Regions from separate parts of the Ectopseudomonas hydrolytica genome, predicted to be linked through region 2. Evidence: predicted binding sites of a transcription regulator. Region 2 holds the regulator's gene; the other holds the start of a gene.
What was found. Region 2 encodes FliA, which starts transcription of late flagellar genes. Its sites were predicted from a motif close to CTAAAGTTTNNNNNNNNNNNGCCGNTAA; they were not measured.
Positions count from the first base shown of each region.

Region 1: the regulator FliA is predicted to act here: its motif matches at 3,159-3,186, upstream of L1F06_RS04060 (methyl-accepting chemotaxis protein).

Region 1 is NZ_CP099397.1:886,534-893,306, forward strand. Features, by position in the region: gene L1F06_RS04045 (DUF1631 domain-containing protein) at 1-1,265, shown strand, start outside; gene ampD (1,6-anhydro-N-acetylmuramyl-L-alanine amidase AmpD) at 1,641-2,192, shown strand; gene ampE (regulatory signaling modulator protein AmpE) at 2,195-3,028, shown strand; gene L1F06_RS04060 (methyl-accepting chemotaxis protein) at 3,368-5,398, shown strand; gene L1F06_RS04065 (TatD family hydrolase) at 5,420-6,199, opposite strand; gene L1F06_RS04070 (AsmA family protein) at 6,353-6,773, shown strand, end outside.
Region 2 is NZ_CP099397.1:3,201,155-3,207,927, reverse strand. Features, by position in the region: gene flhB (flagellar biosynthesis protein FlhB) at 1-356, shown strand, start outside; gene flhA (flagellar biosynthesis protein FlhA) at 441-2,588, shown strand; gene flhF (flagellar biosynthesis GTPase FlhF) at 2,600-3,913, shown strand; gene fleN (flagellar synthesis regulator FleN) at 4,004-4,834, shown strand; gene fliA (RNA polymerase sigma factor FliA) at 4,831-5,577, shown strand; gene L1F06_RS14885 (chemotaxis response regulator CheY) at 5,655-6,029, shown strand; gene L1F06_RS14880 (protein phosphatase CheZ) at 6,049-6,773, shown strand, end outside.

The DNA of each region.
Region 1 (6,773 bases), 2.3 Mb from region 2:
AGGTCGACGAGGACGTGATCAACCTGGTGTCGATGCTGTTCGAATTCATTCTCGACGACCGCACGCTGCCCGATTCGCTCAAGGCGCTGATCGGCCGCCTGCAAATTCCGATGCTCAAGGTGGCGGTGCTGGACAAGACCTTCTTCAGCCGTGGCAGCCATCCGGCTCGTCGCCTGCTCAACGAAATCGCTTCTGCGGCATTGGGCTGGGTCGATCAGGACGACGCCCAGCGCGACAGCCTGTATCAGAAGATCGAGCAGGTGGTGCAGCGTCTGCTCAACGACTTCGTCGATGACCCGGCGATCTTCTCCGAGCTGCTTGCCGAGTTCATGGCCTTCACTGGCGATGAGCGTCGTCGTAGCGAACTGCTGGAACAGCGCACCCGCGACGCCGAAGAGGGCAGCGCCAAGGCCGAGCTGGCTCGCCGCCAGGTCGAGCAGGCGCTTAACGAGCGTCTGCTGGGCAAGACTCTGCCGGAAGTGGTGGTGCGTCTGCTGCAGGAGGCCTGGAGCAAGGTGCTGATGCTGACCTGCCTCAAGCATGGCGTGGATTCGGACGAGTGGCAGGCTGCTTTGCAGACCATGGACGATCTGGTCTGGAGCGTTTCGCCGCACGAAGATCCGGAAGCCCGTCTGCGTTTGCTGGAGCTGGTGCCCGGCCTGCTCAAGTCCCTGCGCGAGGGCATGGCCAGCGCGGCCTTCGATCCGTTCTCCACCAGCGAATTCTTCAGCCAGCTGGAGGCGTTGCACGTGCAGGCCTTCCAGCGCTTCAAGCGCGCCACCCCGGAAACCGAGACGGCCGCTGCCGAAGATGCGGTGCATACCGATCCGAGCGAAGCCGGCATCGAACTGCCGCTGCTGGAGCTGCCGACGGCCGAAGAGGTCGAGGATACCCCGGCTATGGTCGAGGTGGTCGAGGAGATCGTTCTGCTCGCACCGGGCCAGACCCGTCCGCAGGAGCCTGACGTGGTGCTGCCGGACGACGACGAGGCGTTGCTGCAGGTGGATAGTCTGCGTGTGGGTAGCTGGGTGGAAATCCAGGAAGATGAGGAGCACAAGCTGCGCTGCAAGCTGGCGGCCATCATCAAGCCCACCGGCAAGTATGTGTTCGTCAACCGCACCGGCATGAAGGTGCTGGAAAAGACGCGCAATGCGCTGGCCGTGGAGTTCCGCCGTAACGCCGTACGCCTGCTCGACGATGCTCTGCTGTTCGACCGCGCTCTGGAATCGGTCATCGGCAATCTGCGCAAGCTCAAGCACAGCTGACGGGTTCTCGCAGGAGTGCTTCCTGCGAGATGCTTGGCGTACGCGTTGCCTGCGGGCCGTTGTCTGGCCCGTCAGGTCTCGACCTGTATACGTCTTGCCTTGAACTGCTTCCCTCTCGGTGTAATGCCGTTCCCCTAAGAAATGTTCTGACACGGTCAGCCTCTCACTCCTGCGAGGAGAGGGGAGGCAGGTCGTTTCGCCGTTCTCTCGGCCGCTCTCCACTCGGCGTGCCCCCAATAAATGGGAGAGGAGAGCCAATCCCCTGGTCTCTGAGTGAATAGCATTGCCTCCCCGCCTGCGCACATCCTGTTGCTGTCTCGCTCTTGGCCGCTGCGATTGGCTGCTCTAGAGTGGTGACTCGATCAGGAGCGCCGCATGCAGCTTGACCCTTCCACCGGCTGGTTCCAGGGCATTCGCCATTGCCCGTCGCCGAATTTCAATGCTCGTCCTGACGGCGAGATATCCCTGTTGGTGGTGCACAACATCAGTCTTCCGCCCGGGCAGTTCGGTACCGGCAGGGTGCAGGCATTCTTTCAGAACCGTCTGCCGCTGGACGAACATCCCTTCTTCGCCGAGATCGCCACGCTGCAGGTTTCCGCGCACTTCTTCATCGAGCGCGACGGCGCGCTGACCCAATTCGTTTCCTGTCTGGACCGCGCCTGGCATGCCGGCGTGTCCTGGTTCGAGGGGCGCGACAACTGCAACGATTTCTCCCTCGGCGTGGAGTTGGAGGGCACCGATGATCAGCCTTATACCGACGCGCAATACGCCAGGCTGACCGCGCTGACGCGGCAGTTGCTGGACGCTTACCCGGCGCTGTCGACGCAACGCATTCGTGGCCATAGCGACATAGCGCCGGGGCGCAAGACGGACCCTGGCCCGGCGTTCGACTGGACGCGCCTGCACAACGCATTGAAGGAGCGGTAGCGATGAGTTTTCTGGTGATTGTGCTGGTGCTGTGGGTCGAGAAATTTTCCGCCTGGCGCCTGCGCATCCAGCAGGATGGTCCCTGGCTCGCGCAGTTGCAGCGCCTGCAGCAGGGCAGCCTGCAACAGGCGCCCTGGTTGTGTCTGGCGGTGCTGGTGCTGTTGCCCGTGCTGGCTTTGGGGCTGGTGCTGCTGATTCTCGAGCCGCTGGCATATGGCTGGCTGGCCTTGCCGGTGCATCTGCTGGTGCTGATCTACAGCCTGGGCCGCGGCGACCTGCTGGCTGCACTGGGGCCGTTTCGCGATGCCTGGCGGCGTGGCGACGGGCAGGCCGCCTATCATGTGGCTGAACGCGACCTCGCCCTGCAACCCGAGGACGGCACGCTGCTGCTGCAGCAGGTTCAGGGGCATCTGCTGTGGCAGGCCTATCAGAGTTTCTTCGCGGTGATCTTCTGGTATCTGCTGCTGGGGCCGATGGCGGCCTTGGCCTACCGTCTGCTGGCCATGAGCGCCGAGCATGCCGAGCAGCCGGCGCTACGCGAGCGTGCCGTGCAGCTGCGCCATGCCTTCGACTGGCTGCCGGCGCGGGTACTGGCCGCCAGCTTTGCCCTGGTCGGCAACTTCGTGGCGGTCAGCCGCGCCTTGCTGCATGAACTGCTGAGCTGGGACATCTCGGCCGCGCAGGTGGTGATCAGGGCAGGGCGCGCCGCCGGGGAGATGCCCGAGCCGGTGATGGGCGAGGCGGGCGTCGATACCCTGGATCAGTTGTGGCAGCTGCTGATTCGCGCGGCGGTGGTCTGGTACGCCGGCTACGCGCTGTGGGTGCTACTGGTCTAAGACGGCCTTCCAGATACAGCGCTCCGGCAGAAGCGCTGGTCCACTAACGCACGGGTTGCGCCGCCCGACTGCCTTGCAAATCCGCTTGCGAACCAGGGTAAGGGGACAAGGAGCGCGGCATGCTCTTAACCTTAAGTTACACAGAGCGGTGTCGATAACGGGTATATAAGGTGCCGTAGCCGATCCTGTTTGGTGCGTTGCGTCACATTTATCTGCCGGTGGTCGTTGCGTTCACTCGCATTCACAGGTCGGGCTGCACAGGACACCGTCGACAGCCCATGAGAGGCTGCGCGGCCGTTCGAGTGATCTAATAACAATAATGGCAACTGGAGACGTCTAGTGAAGACCGTGTTGTATCCGGCCATCGCGCTGATGAACCGCCTCAGCTTCGGCATGAAGTTCAGCCTGATCAGCGTTCTGTTCTTCCTGCCCATGCTGGTCACCAATTTCTATCTGGTGCGCGACTCCTATCGCCAGTTCGTCGGTACGCAGACGGCCCTGGAGAGCCTCGAGCTGCTCGGCGGCAGCCTGCGGCTGCGTCGGGATCTGCAGAGCCTCAACGACCTGGTGCAGATCAACGCGATGATCGGCCAGTCCGGCCAGGCTGGCGATCTCGAGGGTCGCATCGGTCAGCTGCAGCAGTCGCTGGCCGACAGTCTGCAAGCCTTGCAACCCGTGGCGCGCGACGCCGAGCAAGCGGCCGAGTTCGTCGCCAAGCGCGATGAGCTGCTGGCCGAGCTGAAAAGCGCGGTGGCCGAGACATCCCTGCAAAGCAAGACGGTGATAGTCGAGAAGCTGCTCGGCTCCTCCCAGGTGTTCATCAAGCTGGTGGCCAGCCAGGCCGGCCTCAGCCAGGACCCGCAACGCCAGGTGCGGCAGATCACCGAGTTGATCACCAATGTCACGCCGCAAGTCACCGACGTGCTCAGTCAGGGCCGCGCGGTCGGTGCCTATTCCCTGGGCCAGGGTTTTCTCAACTCCGCGGCCAGTACCAAGTTCGACGATCTGCTGCTGCAACTGGAAAAGCTGCATGCCGAGTACGGCCTGAACCTGCAGGATGCGCTGGCCGGCAACGTCGCCGCGCAGAACGGCCTCGGCGGTCTGGCCGAGGCCAGCCGGCAGACTCTCAAGGACAGTGCCGTGCTGTTCGAGGATCAGGTGATCATCGCCGATAGCCTGGACACGCCCTGGACCCAGTTCTACGACCAGGTCAGCCAGCAGATGGCCAAGACCTACGCCTTCAACGACGGCCTGCTGGCCTTCCTCGATAGCCAGCTGAGCGAGCGCCTGGTCGATAACCGCGCACAGATGGTGCTGCTGGTGGTCGCCCTGGTGGTGGTGTTCCTGCTGATCGTCTACCTCTACAGCGGTTTCTACGTGTCCACGCGCACCACCCTGAAGACCCTTGGCCAGGTGATGGACAAGGTGGCAGCAGGCGACATGACGGTCAGCTTCCGCGCGCAGAGCCGCGACGAGCTGGGCGAGCTGGGCCAGGTGTTCAACCAGACCGTGGCGCGCATTCACGATCTGATCGAGCGCGTCGGGCATACCGTGGGCGAGGTCGGCGGCCAGGCCGATCGCGTCGAACTGGTGTCCGGTGAGAGCAACCAGGCGGTGGCTGGCCAGCGCGCGCAGATTGAACAGGTGGCCACGGCGATGAACCAGATGTCCGCCACTGCCCAGGAGGTGGCGCGCAGTGCTGCCGCGGCGGTGGGCAGTGCGCAGAGCGTCAATCAGGAGACCGTCAGCGGTCGCGCGCTGGTCGAGGCGCAGGTCGGTGCGATTCAGCGCCTGGCCAGTGAGATCGACCAGTCGGTGGCGGTGATCAACCAGCTGGCCAGCGACAGTGCCGCCATCAGTCAGGTGCTGGACGTGATCAAGGGCATCGCCGAGCAGACCAACCTGCTGGCGCTCAACGCGGCCATCGAGGCGGCACGGGCCGGCGAGCAGGGCCGCGGCTTCGCCGTGGTGGCCGATGAGGTGCGCAACCTGGCCAAGCGCACCCAGCAGTCCACCGAGGAAATCGAGGCGATGATCGCCAAGCTGCAGGGTGGCGTCGGTGCCGCGGTGAAGGCGATGAACGCCAGCCACCAGATGGCCGACGGCACGGTCAGTGAATCCGGCAAGGTGCAGCAGGCGCTGGAGAACATCCTCGGCGCGGTCGGCATGATCGTCGACCAGAATCAGCAGATCGCTGCGGCGGCCGAGCAGCAGACGGCGGTGGCGCACGATATCGATCAGAACATCGTCGAGATCAACCATGCCGGTGAGCGCACGGCTGCCGGCGCCAGCCAGACCGAGCAGGCCAGCCGCGAGCTCAGCGAGCTGGTGGCGCGGCTCAAGCAGCTGATCGGCGCGTTCCGGGTGTAGGGTGCGCTGTGCGCACCATCACTATGCCCAGCCGAACAGCTCATCCGCGTTACGGCTGCTGGCCGCCGCCAGCTCCTCGGCCGTGACGCCGCACAGCGCCGCCAGCTCGGTGCAGATGTCCGCCAGGTATTCTGGGCTGTTGCGCTGATTGGGGTGCATGGCCGGGGCCATGTCCGGCGAGTCGGTTTCCAGCACCAGGGCCTCCAGCGGCAGCTGCGCCATCACCTTGCGCAGCCGATTGGCCTGCGGCCAGGTGGCGGCGCCGCCGAGACCGAGGCAAAAGCCCAGCTTGATGTACTCGCGTGCCTCTTCGGCGCTACCGGCGAAGGCATGGATGATGCCGCCGCGCTTCAGCCGCCAGCGCTTGAGGGTGGCGATGGTCGCGGCATGGGCGCGGCGCACGTGCAGCAGCACCGGTAGCTCGAACTCGTTCGCCAGCTCAAGCTGCGCCTCGAACAGCGTCTGCTGGCGCTGCCGATCCAGATCCTCCAGGTAGTAATCCAGACCGAACTCGCCGACGGCGCAGAGCTTGCGGTGTCCGGCCAGCCTGCCCAGCCAGGTGCGCAGTTCATCGAGATGCTGCGGCCGGTGATCATCCAGATAGACCGGGTGCAAACCGAAGGCGGCATACAGGCCGTCGTTCGCCTCCACCAGTTGCCACAGGCGTTGCCAGTTGGCCTGGTATACGCCAAGCACCACCATGCGCTGCACGCCCAGCGCGCGGCTGCGCGCGAGCACTTCGTCGCGATCGGCGTCGAAGTCGGGGAAATCCAGGTGGGTGTGGGTGTCGATCAGGTGCATCGCTTGCCTCCGGTTGATGTCGCTCGTGGCCAGCAGGCATCCGGGCGCGGATTGCCGTATTGTTCCACTTCCTGCCAGCTGCAGGGAGCGCCGCCGCATTTTTCCAGTCGAACGGATACAAGCAGGCGGCTTGGTTTCGATGGAGGAAGAAGGTTGCAGCGCATACGCAGAGCTTTGGCCTGGCTGGTCGCCGTGGTGTTGTTGCTGGTGGCGGTGCTGATGTTGTTTCTCGCGCTGTTCGACTGGAACCGTGCTCGGCCGCTGATCAACGAGCAGGTGTCGACGGCGCTGCAGCGGCCTTTCGCCATCGAGGGCGACCTGCGTGTGGTCTGGAGGCCCGAGGCCGGGGAACGGGGCTTGAGCGGCTGGCTGCCATGGCCGCATTTTTCTGCCGAGCAGGTGCGCCTGGGCAACCCTGAATGGGCGCAGGGCGACACCTTCGTCAGCCTCGACAGCGCGCGTTTTCGCCTGGCGCCGCTGCCGCTGCTGTGGAAGACGGTGAGCATTCCGAGCATCGAGCTGGGCACCGCCCTCGTCGATCTGCAGCGCCTGGGCGATGGCCGCGCCAACTGGA
Region 2 (6,773 bases):
TGCCGCAGGCCGACGTGGTGATCACCAACCCGACGCACTTCGCCGTGGCGCTCAAGTACGACCCGGAGAAGGGGGGGGCGCCAATGCTGCTGGCCAAGGGTGGCGACTTCCTGGCGCTGAAGATTCGCGAAATCGCCCAGGAGCACAAGGTGATGGTGCTGGAATCGCCGGCGCTGGCCCGGGCCGTCTACTACTCCACCGAGCTGGATCAGGAAATTCCCGCCGGCCTGTACCTGGCCGTGGCCCAGGTGCTGGCCTACGTCTATCAGCTTCGGCAGTACCAGGCCGGCAAGGGCAAGCGTCCGGGGCCATTGCCGGACCTGCCGATCCCTGCGGATCTGCGTCGCGACTCGTAAAGAGCGTCTTGCACGCTGCCGCGTGATTCTGGAACGCTTCTTGCCATTACCCCAGCAGGGCGCATTTTCGCGTCAAAAGATTGAATGGGCTGGGGTAGAGCTGTGGCAGTAGATCGCGCACAAATCATCGGTGACGTACGCAGCAACCTTGCCGGGTTGCGCCACGGCAACCTGGGCATTCCGCTGCTGCTGCTGGTCATGCTCGGCATGGTCATGCTGCCGATTCCGCCGTTTTTGCTCGACGTGCTGTTCACCTTCAGCATCGCGCTGTCGATCGTGGTGCTGCTGGTCAGCATCTATGCGCTGCGGCCGCTGGACTTCGCCGTGTTCCCCACCATCCTGCTAGCCGCCACGCTGCTGCGTCTGGCGCTGAACGTCGCCTCCACCCGTGTGGTGCTGCTCAACGGCCACGACGGACATGGCGCGGCGGGCCAGGTGATCCAGGCCTTCGGCGAAGTGGTGATCGGCGGCAACTACGTCGTCGGTATCGTGGTGTTCGCCATCCTCATGATCATCAACTTCGTGGTGGTCACCAAGGGTGCCGGGCGTATCTCCGAAGTGAGCGCGCGCTTCACCCTCGACGCCATGCCCGGCAAGCAGATGGCCATCGACGCCGACCTCAACGCTGGCCTGATCGATCAGGCCGAGGCCAAGCGCCGTCGCAGCGAGGTGGCCCAGGAGGCGGACTTCTACGGCTCGATGGACGGTGCCAGCAAATTCGTGCGCGGCGACGCCATCGCCGGCCTGCTGATCCTGTTCATCAACCTGATCGGCGGTATCGCCATCGGCGTGCTGCAGCACAGCCTGGCCTTCGCCGAGGCCGGCAAGGTCTACACCCTGCTCACCATCGGTGACGGCCTGGTGGCGCAGATTCCTTCCCTGCTGCTGTCCACTGCCGCCGCGGTGATGGTGACCCGCGTTTCCACCTCCGAGGACATGGGCTCGCAGGTGCATCGGCAGATGTTCGCCTCGCCGCGTGCTCTGGCCGTGGCCGCTGCCATCCTCATCGCCATGGGCCTGGTGCCGGGCATGCCGCACTTTTCCTTCATCAGCCTGGGCCTGGTGGCCGCTGGCGGCGCCTACTGGATCGCGCACAAGAACCGCAAGGTCAAGGAAGCCGAGGTCAAGGAAGTGCAGCGCCAGCAGGAGCTGCTGCCGGCGCAGAAGGCCCAGGAGGTCAAGGAACTGGGCTGGGACGACGTCACCCCGGTGGACATGGTCGGTCTGGAGGTGGGCTACCGCTTGATTCCGCTGGTCGACCGCAATCAGGGTGGCCAGCTGCTGGCGCGTATCAAGGGAGTACGCAAGAAGCTGTCGCAGGAGATGGGCTTTCTCATGCCCTCGGTGCATATCCGCGACAACCTCGATCTGGCGCCCAACGCCTATCGGTTGACGCTGATGGGCGTCAGCGTGGCCGAGGCCGAGGTCTATCCGGATCGCGAACTGGCGATCAACCCCGGCCAGGTATTCGGCCCGCTCAACGGTATCGCCGCCAAGGATCCGGCGTTCGGCCTGGAGGCGGTGTGGATCGACCCCAGTCAGCGCGATCAGGCGCAATCGTTGGGTTACACCGTGGTCGACGCCAGTACCGTGGTCGCCACCCACCTCAACCAGATCCTGCACAAGCATGCCCACGAGCTGCTCGGCCACGAGGAAGTGCAGCAGCTCATGCAGCTGTTGGCCAAGAGCTCGCCGAAGCTGGCCGAGGAGCTGGTGCCGGGGCTGGTGTCGCTGTCGACCCTGCTCAAGGTGCTGCAGGCGCTGCTGCAGGAACAGGTGCCGGTGCGCGACATTCGCACCATCGCCGAGGCCATCGCCAACGTCGCGCCCAAGAGTCAAGATCCCGCCGCGATGGTCGCCGCGGTACGCGTCTCGCTGGCCCGCGCCATTGTGCAAAGCATTGTGGGACTAGAGCTGGAGCTGCCTGTGATCACCCTCGAACCAAGGTTGGAACAGATATTGCTCAACAGTATGCAGAAGGCCGGTCAGGGCAGCGAGGATGGCATCCTCCTCGAACCGGGTATGGCCGAGAAGCTGCAGCGTTCCCTGGTGGAAGCGGCGCAGCGCCAGGAAATGCTCGGCAAGCCGGTGATTCTGCTGGTGGCCGGTCCGATCCGGGCGATGTTGTCGCGCTTCGCGCGGCTGGCGGTACCCAGCATGCATGTGCTGGCCTACCAGGAAATTCCGGACAACAAGCAGGTCACCATAGTCGCTACGGTTGGCCAGAACTGAGGTAAAGGGTCATGCAGGTCAAACGCTTCTTCGCCGCCGATATGCGGACCGCCATGAAACTGGTGCGAGACGAGCTGGGCGCCGACGCCGCGATCATCGGCAACCGCCGCGTGGCTGGCGGTGTCGAGCTGACCGCTGCGCTGGACTACCAGGTGGCGCCGGCGCCGGTACGCCCGAACCCGGCGTTGGAAGCCGAGCTGCGCAAGACCCAGGCGCGCATCGCCAGTGCCCAGGCGGAGCTGGCCACGCGTGCCGAGCAGGACGCCGGCAAGGACCGCCAGTTGTTCGCCAACGAATCGCTGCTGGCGCCCGAGCTGCCTGCCACGCCGGTCAAACCGCAGCGCGCGGCCGAGTCGGCTCCTGCCGCGGCCCCGGCGGTCGATCCGCGCGCGCTGGAAGCCATGCGCTTCGAGCTGCACGGCCTGCGCGAGCTGATTGAGGTTCAGCTGGGGTCGATCGCCTGGGGCCAGTTGCAGACGCGTCGTCCGCAGCAGGCCAATCTGTGGCGTCGCCTGCAGCGCATGGGCCTGTCTGCCGAACTGTCGCAGGCACTGCTGAGCAAGGTCGCGGGTGTGGCCGAGCCGCGTCAGGCCTGGCGCATGCTGCTGGCGCACCTGGCGCATGCGATCAAGACGCCCAAGGTCGAGCCGCTGGAGGAGGGCGGGGTGATCGCCCTGGTCGGTCCGGCCGGCATGGGCAAGACCACCACCCTGGCCAAGCTGGCGGCGCGCTACGTGCTTAAGTACGGCGCGCAGCAGGTCGCTCTGGTGAGCATGGACAGCTTCCGTATCGGTGCCCAGGAGCAGCTCAAGACATTGGGGCGTATTCTGGGTGTATCGGTGACCCAGATCGATCCCGGTCAGTCCCTGCTGCAGGCGCTGACGCCGCTGGCCAAGAAGCGCGTGGTGCTGGTCGATACCGCCGGTCTGCCGGGTAACGATCCGGCGCTGCGCCTGCAGCTGGAAAGCCTGGCCTCGGCGCGGATCAAGGCGAAGAATTATTTGGTCCTGGCTGCAACAAGTCAGAGCCAAGTGCTCAAGGCGGCCTACCATAGTTACAAGCGTTGTGGCCTTTCTGGCTGCATACTGACGAAGCTGGACGAGGCCGCGAGCCTGGGTGAGGTTTTGGGTCTGGCTATAGGCCAGCATCTGCCGGTAGCCTATGTCACGGACGGACCGCGGATCCCGGATGATCTGCAGGTGCCGCGTAGTCACCAGCTGGTCAGCCGCGCCGTAGGCCTGCAGACCGCCGAGCCGCCGAGCGAGGATGCCATGGCGCAGATGTTCGCCGGGCTGTACCACAGCCCCGCGCAGCGTGCCGGCTGAAACGGCGAGAATGTAGCACCCTCCCGCGTCATGACGCGGGAGTAAACGGCCACGAGGCCAGGTCGAAGTTAGACAAGGTGTAGAAAGAACATGGGTATGCATCCCGTACAGGTGATTGCGGTGACCGGCGGCAAGGGTGGCGTCGGCAAGACCAATGTGTCGGTGAATCTGTCCATGGCCCTGGCCGATCTCGGCCGTCGGGTGATGTTGATGGATGCCGACCTGGGGTTGGCGAATGTCGACGTTTTGCTGGGGCTGACGCCCAAGCGCACCCTGGCCGACGTGATTGCCGGTGAATGCGATCTGCGCGACGTGCTGCTGCAGGGACCGGGCGGTATCCGCATCGTCCCGGCGGCCTCCGGCACGCAGGCGATGGTCAATCTCTCGCCGATGCAGCATGCCGGCCTGATTCAAGCCTTCAGCGACATCAGCGAGAACCTCGACGTGCTGGTGATCGACACCGCTGCCGGCATCGGCGATGCGGTGGTCAGCTTCGTTCGCGCCGCCCAGGAGATCCTCGTGGTGGTGTGTGACGAGCCGACTTCCATCACCGACGCCTACGCGCTGATCAAGCTGCTCAACCGCGATCACGGCATCAGTCGCTTCCGCGTTCTGGCCAATATGGCCCATAGCCCGCAGGAAGGGCGCAATCTCTTTGCTAAGCTGACCAAGGTGACGGATCGTTTCCTCGATGTCGCCCTGCAGTATGTCGGCGCCGTACCCTACGATGAGTGCGTGCGCAAGGCCGTGCAGAAGCAGCGCGCCGTCTATGAAGCCTTCCCTCGTTCCAAGTGCGCTCTGGCGTTCAAGGCGATAGCTCAGAAGGTCGATACCTGGCCCTTGCCGGCCAACCCCCGTGGCCATCTGGAATTTTTCGTCGAGCGTCTGGTGCAGCAACCGACCGCAGACTCGGCCGTATGACAGCAGCCTCTGGACTTCGTATGTACAACAAGGCGCAGGCGCAGGACTCCCAGCACCAGCTGATCGAACGCTATGCCCCTCTGGTCAAGCGCATTGCTTATCACCTGCTGGCCCGTTTACCGGCCAGCGTGCAAGTCGACGATCTCATTCAGGCCGGCATGATCGGCCTGCTGGAAGCGTCGCGCAAATACGACTCCGGCAAGGGGGCGAGTTTCGAAACCTTCGCCGGTATCCGCATCCGCGGTGCCATGCTCGACGAGGTACGCAAGGGCGACTGGGCCCCGCGTTCGGTGCACCGCAACAGCCGCATGGTCAGCGATGCCATTCGTGTCGTTGAAGCAAGAACCGGGCGAGACGCTAAAGATCACGAGGTTGCGGCCGAACTCCAATTGAGTCTCGAGGATTACTACGGCATCCTTGGCGACACTTTGGGCAGCCGTTTGTTCAGCTTCGACGACCTGTTGCAGGACGGCGAGCATGGCGGTTTGCACGAAGACGCCGGGCACACCCACCTCGAACCTTCGCGGGACCTCGAAGACGAACGCTTCCAGGCGGCCTTGGCCGATGCCATCGCCGGTTTGCCGGAGCGCGAACGTCTCGTGCTGGCGCTGTATTACGATGAAGAACTGAACTTGAAGGAAATCGGCGAAGTGCTGGGGGTCAGCGAGTCGCGCGTCAGCCAGTTGCATAGCCAGTGCGCAGCGCGGTTGCGCTCGCGGCTCGGCGAGTGGCGCGCCAGCTGAGTCGGTTTCACGATTAAAGGGCGTCATTGCGTGTGCAATGCGTTTGGGACTGTACGGAGGTCGACTTGGACAAGAACATGAAAATCCTCATCGTTGACGATTTCTCGACGATGCGACGGATCATCAAGAACCTCTTGCGGGACTTGGGCTTCACCAACACCGCCGAGGCCGACGATGGCACTTCGGCACTGCCCATGCTGCAGAGCGGCAGCTTCGACTTTCTGGTGACCGACTGGAACATGCCCGGCATGACCGGCATCGACCTGCTGCGCGCGGTGCGCGCCGACGAGCGCCTCAAGCACCTGCCGGTGTTGATGGTTACCGCCGAAGCCAAACGTGACCAGATCATCGAAGCGGCACAGGCCGGCGTGAACGGCTATGTGGTCAAGCCCTTCACCGCCCAGGTGCTGAAGGAAAAGATCGAGAAGATCTTCGAGCGGGTAAACGGCTGATGTCAGCCGCGAGGGTGCTATGGAACACGATGACTCCACGCTGGGTGACCTCGAGTCGACCCTGAAAAGCAACGCCCGCGAGCTGGTCGATAGCCTGGAACAAGGCAACTTCGGCGCTGCGGTGCAACTGATCAACGAGCTCAACAAGGTCCGCGATCGCGGCCTGTACCACGAGGTCGGCAAGCTGACCCGGGAGCTGCACAACGCCATCGTCAATTTCCAGCTCGACCCGCGCATGCCGCATGCCCAGGAGCTGTCGCAGATCGCCGATGCCACCGAGCGCCTGAACTATGTCGTGACCATGACCGAGAAGGCCGCCAACCGCACCATGGATCTGGTGGAGCAGAGCGCGCCGCTGGTCAACGACCTCAGTGACGAGGCGCAGAGCCTGAGCGCGGAGTGGGGCCGTTTCATGCGCCGCGAGATGGGCGCCGAGGGCTTTCGCGAGCTGGCCAAGCGTATCGAGTTGTTTCTCGCTCGCAGCGAGCGTGACAGCAACAAGCTGTCCGCTCATCTCAACGACATCTTGCTGGCGCAGGACTACCAGGACCTGACCGGCCAGGTGATCAAGCGCGTCACCCAGTTGGTGACCGAGGTGGAAAGCAACCTGCTCAAGCTGGTGCTCATGGCCAGTCAGGTCGACCGTTTTGCCGGTATTCAGCACGACCATGAAGTGCTGCGCGCCGAACAGGAAAAATTAAAAGAGCCATCCCGGGGTGAAGGTCCGCAGATTCATGCCGATAA